DNA from 2 places in the Streptomyces sp. NBC_00076 genome. Region 1 is predicted to be linked to the other one. Evidence: riboswitches for the same ligand, from Rfam matches in the RefSeq annotation. Region 1 holds a riboswitch; the other holds the start of a gene.
The links. Region 1 has a riboswitch for ZMP and ZTP ahead of OHA64_RS29840 (glycine hydroxymethyltransferase). Riboswitches for the same ligand answer to the same signal wherever they lie in the genome.
Positions count from the first base shown of each region.

Region 1 (4,730 bases):
ACGGCCGCCGGACCGACCGTCTCGCCGATCACCATGCCGGCCGTGGCCGCCGTGACCGAGCCCGAGCGCAGCCCCGACGTCAGGGACAGGAACGCCGCCGCGCCCCCGACCAGCAGCGCGTACGCCGCCGGATTCCGCACCAGGTCCGAGACCGCGAGCGAGTCGATCAGCCGTACCGCCACCTCGACCACCCCGAACCCGAACCCGGCCCCCAGACCGAGCACCGCGGCCCGCCCCCGCTCCGGCAGGCGTCCCCCGTTCAGCCCGAGCAGCAGCACCGCGAGGGCCGTACCGAGCAGCGCGAACTCCAGCGCCGCCGGCCCGCCGCGGTCGCCCTCCGTCCCGGACGCGATCCCCAGCAGCGCGAGCCCCGCGCACACCACCCCCACCGCACTCCACTCACGCCCGCTCAGCCGTACCCGCAGCAGCCGCGCCGCGACCACCGCCGTCACCGCGAGACTGGACGCGAGGGCCGCCCCGACCGCGTAGATCGGGATCGACCGCAGCGCGGCGACCTGGAACAGGAAACCGAGGCCGTCCAGCGCCAGGCCGGCCAGGTACCGCCACTGCCGGACCGCCCGCAGGAACAACGTCGCCTCCCCGACGTCACCCCCGCCGGTGTCCGCCGCCCGCGCCGCCACCGCCTGCAACACCGTCGCCGTACCGAAGCAGACCGCGGCGCCGAGCGCGCACACCATTCCAAAGAGCACGAAGCGACAGTAGGGGAGGTGCGAGCGGCGGCCCGCCCGGCCGCGTCCTCTTGCCCATCTCTAAACTGTTCGCCGACGATCGGACACGGGCCGCACACCGCGCTCGACCAAGGGGGAGACACGAACATGGCGGACGCACGTCGACAACTTCGCTCGGGAACGGTCGCACTCGGCGGCATGGGCTTGCTCGCCGTGGCGCTGACGGCCTGTTCCTCGGACCCCGACAAGCGCTGCGTGGACCGCGACAGCTACACCGCCTCCAAGGGCTACAAGATCGTCAGCGACAAGAACTGCAAGTCCGCCACGACCGTCGACGGCGCCTATTACTACGGCGGCAAGAAGAAGGGCAGCTGGGTCAAGAACGGCTCCTTCACCAAGCCGGGCAAGAAGTCCGGGTCGAGCAGTTCGAGCAGCAGCGGGGGCAGCGGAGTGAGCCGCGGCGGCTTCGGCGGCGGGGGCGACGGCGACGGTGGTGGCGGCAAGAGCTCCGGGGGCTGACCGACCGTCCCGCGACGCGGCCACAGCTCGGCCGCGACCCCGCCACCACCTGTCCGACAGCCGCACAGAAAGCCCCGCGTGGAACGCCACACCATCGAGCCCCGCCCCGGCTGGCAGCAGACCGTGGAGGAGCAGGGGCTCATCTACCCGCTCACCCGCTATCCGGACGACTCCCTGCGCCCTTACTGGGACGAGAGCGCGTACTACGCCTTCACGCTCCCCGAGGTCGAGGCGCTGGAGGAGGTCGTCGAGGAACTCCACCGCATGTGCCTCGCGGCGGCCGAGCACATCGTCGCCGAGAACCGCTTCGCCGACCTCGGCATCACCGACCCCCGGGTGGTCGAGACAGTCGCCGAGGCCTGGCGCCGCCGCGCGGAACTCCCGTCGGTCTACGGCCGGTTCGACCTCCGCCACGACGGCACGGGCCCGGCGAAGCTGCTGGAGTACAACGCCGACACCCCCACCTCCCTGGTCGAGGCCGCCTCCCCCCAGTGGTTCTGGATGGAGGAACGCTTCCCGGGCGCCGACCAGTGGAACTCCCTCCACGAACGCCTGATCGCCGCCTGGAAGAAGCAGGCCGCCCTCCTCCCACCCGGCAGCCCCCTGTACTTCGCGCACTCCTCGGCCGACGAACTCGGCGAGGACCTCATGACGGTCGCCTATCTGAAGGAGACCGCGGAGCAGGCAGGCCTGCACACCGACTGGATCTCCATGGAGGAGATCGGCTGGGACCCGCTCTCCGGCCGCTTCGTCGACAACCAACTCCGCTTCATCCGCAGCTGCTTCAAGCTCTACCCCTGGGAGTGGCTCACCACCGACCACTTCGCCGACCACGTCCTGGACACCCTCGACAACGGCGGCGGGACGGGCAGCACCCTGTGGATCGAGCCGGCCTGGAAGATGCTGCTCAGCAACAAGGCGCTGCTGGCGATCCTCTGGGAGCTGTATCCGGGCCACCCGAACCTGCTCCCCGCCTATCTGGACGGCCCGCGCGAGTTGGCACGGACCACCGGTTACGTGGCCAAGCCCCTGCTGGGCCGGGAGGGCGCGGGGGTGACGATCCACCAGCCGAACCCCTCCGAGGCCGCCCCCGCCCCGCGCGAAGAGGCCTGCTGCTACCAGGAGTTGGCCTCACTGCCGGACTTCGACGGCAACCACGTGGTCCTCGGCGCCTGGATCGTCGAGGGCGAGTCCGCGGGTCTCGGCATCCGGGAGTCCTCCGGCCTGGTCACGGACGCGTACGCCCGCTTCCTGCCACACATCGTCCGCTGAGGGGCGTCGGGAAACGCGTTGCCGGGCCCAGGCCGGCCGCGTCGGCCTCCCCGTCGACGACCCCGCCCCAGCCGCCGGTCTTGGCCCGGCGCGCCGACATCGACCAGATCGCCCGCCTCACCGACGCCCTGTCTGACCGCCGGCACATCCAGACGACACCGCCCCTCCACATCCGACCTCCACACCCCGTCACCGGTGACGACCTCCGACGCCGTCACCGGTCACGACCCCCACACGCCGTCACCGATCACGACCACCACCGGTGACGGCGCACAGGTGCGTGCGCTGTGTGCGTCCGCCGTGGCGATGAGGCCACCTCACCAGACCGTCGAATCCGCTTCCGTCGTCGTCACGGGGCCTCCCCGGGGCAGCACGCCCTCCCTTCCTGTCGTCCTTCCTGTCGTCGCTCGCATGGTGGACGTGGGACCTTCGTCTCCCGACGCGCCCGGTAGGCTGACGGGCAGGCCGTGACTGGCGCGCTGGGATGGGACGGACCATCGGGGAGCGGCCTGCGAGAGTGACAAGTGCCGTGCGCCTGGGCCGACCCGTGAACCGTGACCGCTTCAAGCCACGCCGCCCGGAGGCCGCCATGTCAGAGCAGCAGCCCCTCTCCAACGAGTCCACCGCCTTCCGCGCGGCCCTCGACGTGATCCGCGCCGTCGAGCCGCGCGTGGCCGACGCCATCGGCCAGGAGGTCGCCGACCAGCGCGAGATGCTCAAGCTGATCGCCTCCGAGAACTACGCCTCCCCGGCCACCCTGCTGGCCATGGGCAACTGGTTCAGCGACAAGTACGCCGAGGGCACCGTCGGCCGCCGCTTCTACGCCGGCTGTCGCAACGTCGACACAGTCGAGTCCCTCGCCGCCGAGCACGCCCGCGAACTCTTCGGCGCCCGCCACGCCTACGTCCAGCCGCACTCCGGTATCGACGCCAACCTCGTCGCCTTCTGGTCCGTGCTCGCCGCCCGCGTGGAGGTCCCCGCCCTGGAGAAGGCGGGTGCCCGCCAGGTGAACGACCTCTCCGACGCCGACTGGGCCGAACTCCGCCAGGCCTTCGGCAACCAGCGCATGCTCGGCATGTCCCTGGACGCCGGCGGCCACCTCACCCACGGCTTCCGCCCGAACATCTCCGGCAAGATGTTCGACCAGCGCTCCTACGGCACCGACCCCGCCACCGGCCTCCTCGACTACGAGGCCCTGCGCGCCACGGCCCGCGCGTTCAAGCCGCTCATCATCGTCGCCGGCTACTCCGCGTACCCCCGTCTCGTGAACTTCCGGATCATGCGCGAGATCGCCGACGAGGTCGGCGCCACGCTCATGGTCGACATGGCCCACTTCGCCGGTCTGGTCGCCGGCAAGGTCCTCACCGGCGACTTCGACCCGGTTCCGCACGCCCAGATCGTCACCACCACCACCCACAAGTCGCTGCGCGGCCCTCGCGGCGGCATGGTCCTGTGCGACGACTCCCTCAAGGACCAGGTCGACCGCGGCTGCCCGATGGTCCTCGGCGGCCCGCTCCCGCACGTCATGGCGGCAAAGGCAGTGGCGCTGGCGGAGGCCCGGCAGCCCTCCTTCCAGGACTACGCCCAGCGCATCGTCGACAACTCCCGCGCCCTCGCCGAAGGCCTGATGCGCCGCGGCGCCGCCCTCGTGACCGGCGGCACCGACAACCACCTCAACCTGATCGACGTCACCTCCTCCTACGGCCTCACCGGCCGCCAGGCCGAGGCCGCCCTGCTCGACTCGGGCATCGTCACCAACCGCAACTCCATCCCCGCCGACCCCAACGGCGCCTGGTACACCTCCGGTATCCGCATCGGCACCCCCGCCCTGACCACCCGCGGTCTCGGCACCGCCGAGATGGACGAGGTCGCCGGTCTCATCGACCGGGTCCTGACCACCACGGAGCCCGGCACGACCAGCAAGGGCGCCCCCTCCAAGGCCCAGCACATCCTCGACCCGAAGATCGCCGACGAGATCTCCCGCCGCGCCACCGACCTGGTCGCCGGCTTCCCGCTGTACCCGGAGATCGACCTCGGCTGACCCACCTCGACCGGTACCCCGCCCCGCTCCTTTGGCGGGAGTGACGGGACTCAGAGGTCGATCAGCTCCTGGCGTGGCTCCTCCCGCGGCGGTCCGGCACCCGGCCGGGCCGCCGCGCGGCGTATCAGCAGCGTGCCGCCGACCCCGGTCAGGAACCCCACGCCGAGCACCGCAACCGTCGGCCAGGCACCGTCGGCCGCCCACCAGCC
Region 1 covers NZ_CP108242.1:6,525,030-6,529,759, forward strand. Annotated here, with positions in the region: gene OHA64_RS29825 (DMT family transporter) at 1-698, opposite strand, end outside; gene OHA64_RS29830 (hypothetical protein) at 837-1,208, shown strand; gene OHA64_RS29835 (glutathionylspermidine synthase family protein) at 1,287-2,480, shown strand; ZMP/ZTP riboswitch at 2,938-3,028, shown strand; gene OHA64_RS29840 (glycine hydroxymethyltransferase) at 3,070-4,521, shown strand; gene OHA64_RS29845 (hypothetical protein) at 4,572-4,730, opposite strand, start outside.

Region 2 (4,730 bases), 5.4 Mb from region 1:
GATGGGTTCGTACGTGCTGCGGCGCACCGCCGAGTCGGTGGTGCTCGGTGCGCGGCGCGCCCTGTCCTCGTACTTGCTGCGGCTGCGCATATCGGCCGTGGACCGCACCGAGCCGGGTGACCTCATGGCCCGGATCACCGCGGACACCACCCTGCTGCGGGAGGTCACCACCGACTCGCTCGTGGGCCTGGGCACCGGCGGGCTCACGCTCGTCGCGACGGTGGTCATGATGGGCCTGGTGGACCCGGTGCTGCTCGGGGTCACGATGGCGGTGATCCTGGGCGCGGGCACGATCCTCGGCGTGATCGTGCCGCACATCAACCGGGCGAGCCGGCAGGCGCAGGACGCGGTCGGCCTGATGGGGGCCTCGCTGGAACGGATCCTCGGCGCGCTGCGCACGGTGAAGGCCTCCGGTGCCGAGCACCGTGAGGAGCAGACGCTGCACGGGGCCGCCGAGGAGTCGTGGCGGCAGAGCGTACGGGCCGCCAAGTGGTCGGCCGCGGCCGGCAACACGGCGGGGCTGGCCATGCAGATCGCCTTCATCACGGTCCTCGCGGCCGGCGGGGCACGGGTGGCGACCGGTGCGATCGACGTGGGCACTCTGGTGGCGTTCCTGCTTTTTGTGTTCTACCTCATGTCGCCCATCCAGCAGGTCGTCGGCGCGATCACCCAGTACCAGACGGGTGCCGCGGCGCTGGCCCGGATCCAGGAGGCGTTGCGGCTGCCCGCCGAACCGGCCGTGCGGCCCGCGCCGTTGCCCGCGCCCGGTGCGCGGCCCGCCGCCGTCGCCTTCACCGACGTCCGCTTCCGGTACGCCGACGACCTGCCGTACGTCCACCACGGGGTGACCTTCGACGTGCCGGCGCAGGGCATGACGGCGTTCGTCGGCCCGTCCGGCGCGGGCAAGACCACCGTGTTCTCGCTCATCGAGCGGTTCTACGACCCCGAGTCCGGCGCGATCACCCTCGACGGCCGTGAGCTCGCGGACTGGGAGCTGTCCGAACTCCGTTCCGCGATCGGCTATGTGGAACAGGACGCCCCGGTGCTGTCGGGCTCGCTGCGGGACAACCTGCTGCTGGGCAATCCGGAGGCGGGCGACGACATGGTCACGAGGGTGGTGAGGACGACCCGGCTGGACGGACTGGTGGGCAGGCTGCCCAATGGTCTGGACACCCTGGTGGGGCACCGCGGCACCAAGCTGTCGGGCGGCGAGCGTCAGCGGGTCGCCATCGCCCGCGCCCTGTTGCGCCGCCCTCGGCTGCTGCTCCTCGACGAGGCGACCTCGCAGCTGGACGCGGTGAACGAGGCGGCGCTGCGGGACACGGTGGCCGACGTGGCCCGGACGACCACGGTCCTGGTCGTGGCGCACCGGCTGTCCACGGTGACGATGGCGGACCGGATCGTGGTGATGGACGCGGGCCGGGTCCGCGCGGTGGGCACCCACCGTGAACTGGTGGGCGCCGACCCGCTGTACGCGGAGCTCGCGGCGACACAGTTCCTGGCGACCGCGGGCTGACGCCGGTGCCGCGGACGGCGAGAGGCACGGTGCCGGCGGGCCGGTCCCGGGCACAGTCACCGCGCGGCGCTCACCCGTCAGGCGCTGCGCGCGGACTGCGCTTGCCGAGCCCGCCGGAGCGGAGGAGTCTCTAAGGGAGAGGTCCGAGCGGCCCGCTCCTCGTCGAGCCGCGGCCCTCGAAGGAGGTTCATCATGGCCACTTCCACAGGCTCCGGATTCGACACCGAGACATTGCGCCAGGCCGTCGAAGGCCCGAGCGAGGAGATTCTGGTGTCGCTCTACGCCGACGACGCCGAGATTCGGATCGTGGACCGCAACACCCAGCCCAGCCATCCGATGGTCCTGCACGGCCGTGCCGAGATCGCCGACATGTTCCACGAGCTCTGCAGCCGCGAGATGACGCACAAGATGGAACACTGCGTGGCCCAGGGCGACCATGTCGCCTTCAGCGAGTCCTGCCGGTACCCGGACGGGGTGCGCGTCCTCGCCGAGTCGATGCTGTCGCTGCGGGACGGGAAGATCGTCGAGCAGACCATGGTCCAGGCCTGGGACGAGTAGCCGGCGGAGGTTACGCTGATCGCGGGCCGTGACTGGCGCTGAGGTGGAGCACCACCGGGGAGCGACCCGCGAACACTGCCGTGCGCCTGGGCGATTTCACGCATCAGCTCAGGAGTGGATCATGTCTCAGGCCCGGCTCATGGACGGCACGGCGCTCGCCCGGCGGACCGTGGAGGAGACCGCCGAACGGGCGGCCGACCTCACACGGCGCACGGGACAGCCGCCCTGTCTGGCGACCGTGCTGGTCGGCGAGGACCCCGCCTCCGTCACCTACGTACGGATGAAGCAGAACCGCTGCCGCACGGCCGGTGTCGAGTCGCGGCACGTGGCGCTGCCCGCTGCCACCAGCACCGAGGAACTCGTCGGCACGCTGCGAGCCCTTTCGGACGATCCCGGTGTGCACGGCATCCTGCTGCAGCATCCGATGGGCGGGCACATCGACGAGCGGGCCGCGTTCGAGGCGATCGCCCCGGAGAAGGACGTCGACGGTGTCACCTTCGCCTCCTTCGCCACGATGAGCTTCGGCCTGCCCGGGTTCGTGTCCTGCACGCCCGGCGGGATCATGCGGCTGCTCGACGAGTACGACGTCGACCCGTCCGGCCGTCGGGCCGTGGTCGTCGGCCGCAGCGCGATCCTGGGCAAGCCGGTCGGCATGCTGCTGCTCGCCCGCGACGCCACGGTGACCTACTGCCACTCCCGCACCCGGGACCTGTCCGCAGTGGTCAGCGAGGCGGACATCGTGGTCGCCGCGGTGGGCCACCCCCGGCTGGTGCACGGCCGGGACCTCAAGCCCGGCGCCGTCGTGATCGACGCCGGCTACAACCCCGGGAACGTCGGTGACGTCGACTTCGACTCGGCCGTGGAGCGGGCCTCGTTGATCACGCCGGTGCCGGGCGGCGTCGGTCCGATGACGATCGCCACGCTGTTGGAGCAGACCGTGGCCGCCGCCGCCTGTCAGCTCGGGGCGTGAGCGGCGGGTGATCGGCTGAATCAAGGCGCTGTACTGAAGGTCGCCTCCGGTCCGAGGACGGCACCGTTCGGCGTGAAGTCGTCGGTGGTGTCGGGTCGTTGGCCCCGAGGAGGGCGCGGCGGCGCCATACTGTCGGTCGTGCGCGTAGCGATCATGACGGCGGGATCCCGGGGCGATGTGGCTCCGTTCACCGGGCTGGGGCACGGACTCGCCCTCGCCGGACACGAGGTCACTCTGGTCACCCACGCCCGCTTCGAGCCGTTGGCGGCACGGGCGGGGCTTCGCTTCCACCCGCTGCCGGTGGACCCGAGGGCGGAACTGGAGTCCTCGCGCGGGCGGGGACTGCACCGCAGTGCGACCGGGGTGGGGAAGCTGGTGCGGGTGGTCGCGATGGCGCGGGCACTGGCCGGACGGATGACGGACGACCTGGTGGCGGCGGCCCGGGCGAGCGACGCGCTGCTCCTCGCCGGCCCTCTCGGTCCGGTGGGCCACGCCGTGGCCGAGGGCCTGTCCCTGCCGAGCCTGGGCGTCCATCTCCAACCCCTCGCCCCCACCCGGGAGTTCGCGCCGCCGCTGCTGGGCGTCGGCTCCTGGGGCGCGGTCGGCAACCGGGCCGCCGGGATGGGCGTGTGCCTGGCCGTCGAGCAGGTCTTCGCCGCCGCCGTCCCGGAGGTGCGCTCTCGCCTGGGCCTGCCCCGCATCCGCCCGGCCGCGGCCCTGCGGACCCGGGAGCGGCAGCGCTGGCCGGTGTTCCACGGCTTCAGCCCCCTGGTGGTCCCCCGGCCGCGCGACTGGCGGGCGGGCCTGGACGTGGCGGGCTACTGGTGGCCGTACGACGAGGACGCCCAACTCCCGTCCCGGCTGCGGGACTTCCTCGACGCCGGCCCCGCTCCGGTCTTCGTGGGGCTGGGCAGCGCGACCGTACCCGACCCGGAGCGGCTCAGCGCCGCCGTGGTGCGTGCCCTGCGCACGGCCGGGCTGCGCGGGGTCGTCCAGCGGGGCTGGGCCGGGCTCTCCGCGACCGGCGACGACATGCTGACCGTCGACGAGGTCCCGCACTCCGCGCTGTTTCCCCGGACGGCCGCGGTGGTCCACCACGCGGGCGCGGGCACGACCGCGGCCGGCCTCCGGGCGGGGGTTCCCGCAGTGCCGGTGCCGATCCAGTTCGACGAGGGATTCTGGGCCGCACGCCTGGTCGCCCTGGGCGTGGCACCCCGCGCCGTGCCGCTGCGCCGCCTGACCTCCGAGGCACTGGCCTCCGCCCTCGCCCGGGCCACCCGGGACTCCGCGTACCGGGAACGGGCCGAGACACTGGGCACACGCATCCGCGCCGAAAACGGCATCGAACCCGTACTCGACGCCGTAAACCGGCTCGCGGACCGAGGAAACTGAGCCGGACACCCACGCCGAGAACGGCCCCGATCACGCCGAGGACGGCCACCGGTCACCCCGAGGACGGCCACCGATCGGCGGCCCACTCCGACCAGCCCGGCCACCCGGGAGGCGGACCGCCCACCTCGCCCCCGGCGAGTTCCGTGGCGTCGGGCTCCTCGAACTGCGTTCGCCACCGCACCAGGTCGGCCTCGGTGATCGGGAAGGTCTGATCCGGGCTGGTCGACCAGCGGTGGGCGATCCTGGCCAGCTGGGTCTCATGGTCCACCGGCAGGTACACCAGGCGGCAGGATC
Region 2 covers NZ_CP108242.1:1,150,867-1,155,596, forward strand. Annotated here, with positions in the region: gene OHA64_RS05330 (ABC transporter ATP-binding protein) at 1-1,516, shown strand, start outside; gene OHA64_RS05335 (nuclear transport factor 2 family protein) at 1,709-2,074, shown strand; ZMP/ZTP riboswitch at 2,093-2,173, shown strand; gene OHA64_RS05340 (bifunctional 5,10-methylenetetrahydrofolate dehydrogenase/5,10-methenyltetrahydrofolate cyclohydrolase) at 2,196-3,044, shown strand; gene OHA64_RS05345 (glycosyltransferase) at 3,198-4,436, shown strand; gene OHA64_RS05350 (AAA family ATPase) at 4,489-4,730, opposite strand, start outside.
Region 2: linked by a shared signal. The riboswitch ahead of OHA64_RS05340 (bifunctional 5,10-methylenetetrahydrofolate dehydrogenase/5,10-methenyltetrahydrofolate cyclohydrolase) and the one ahead of OHA64_RS29840 (glycine hydroxymethyltransferase) in region 1 are both predicted to bind ZMP and ZTP.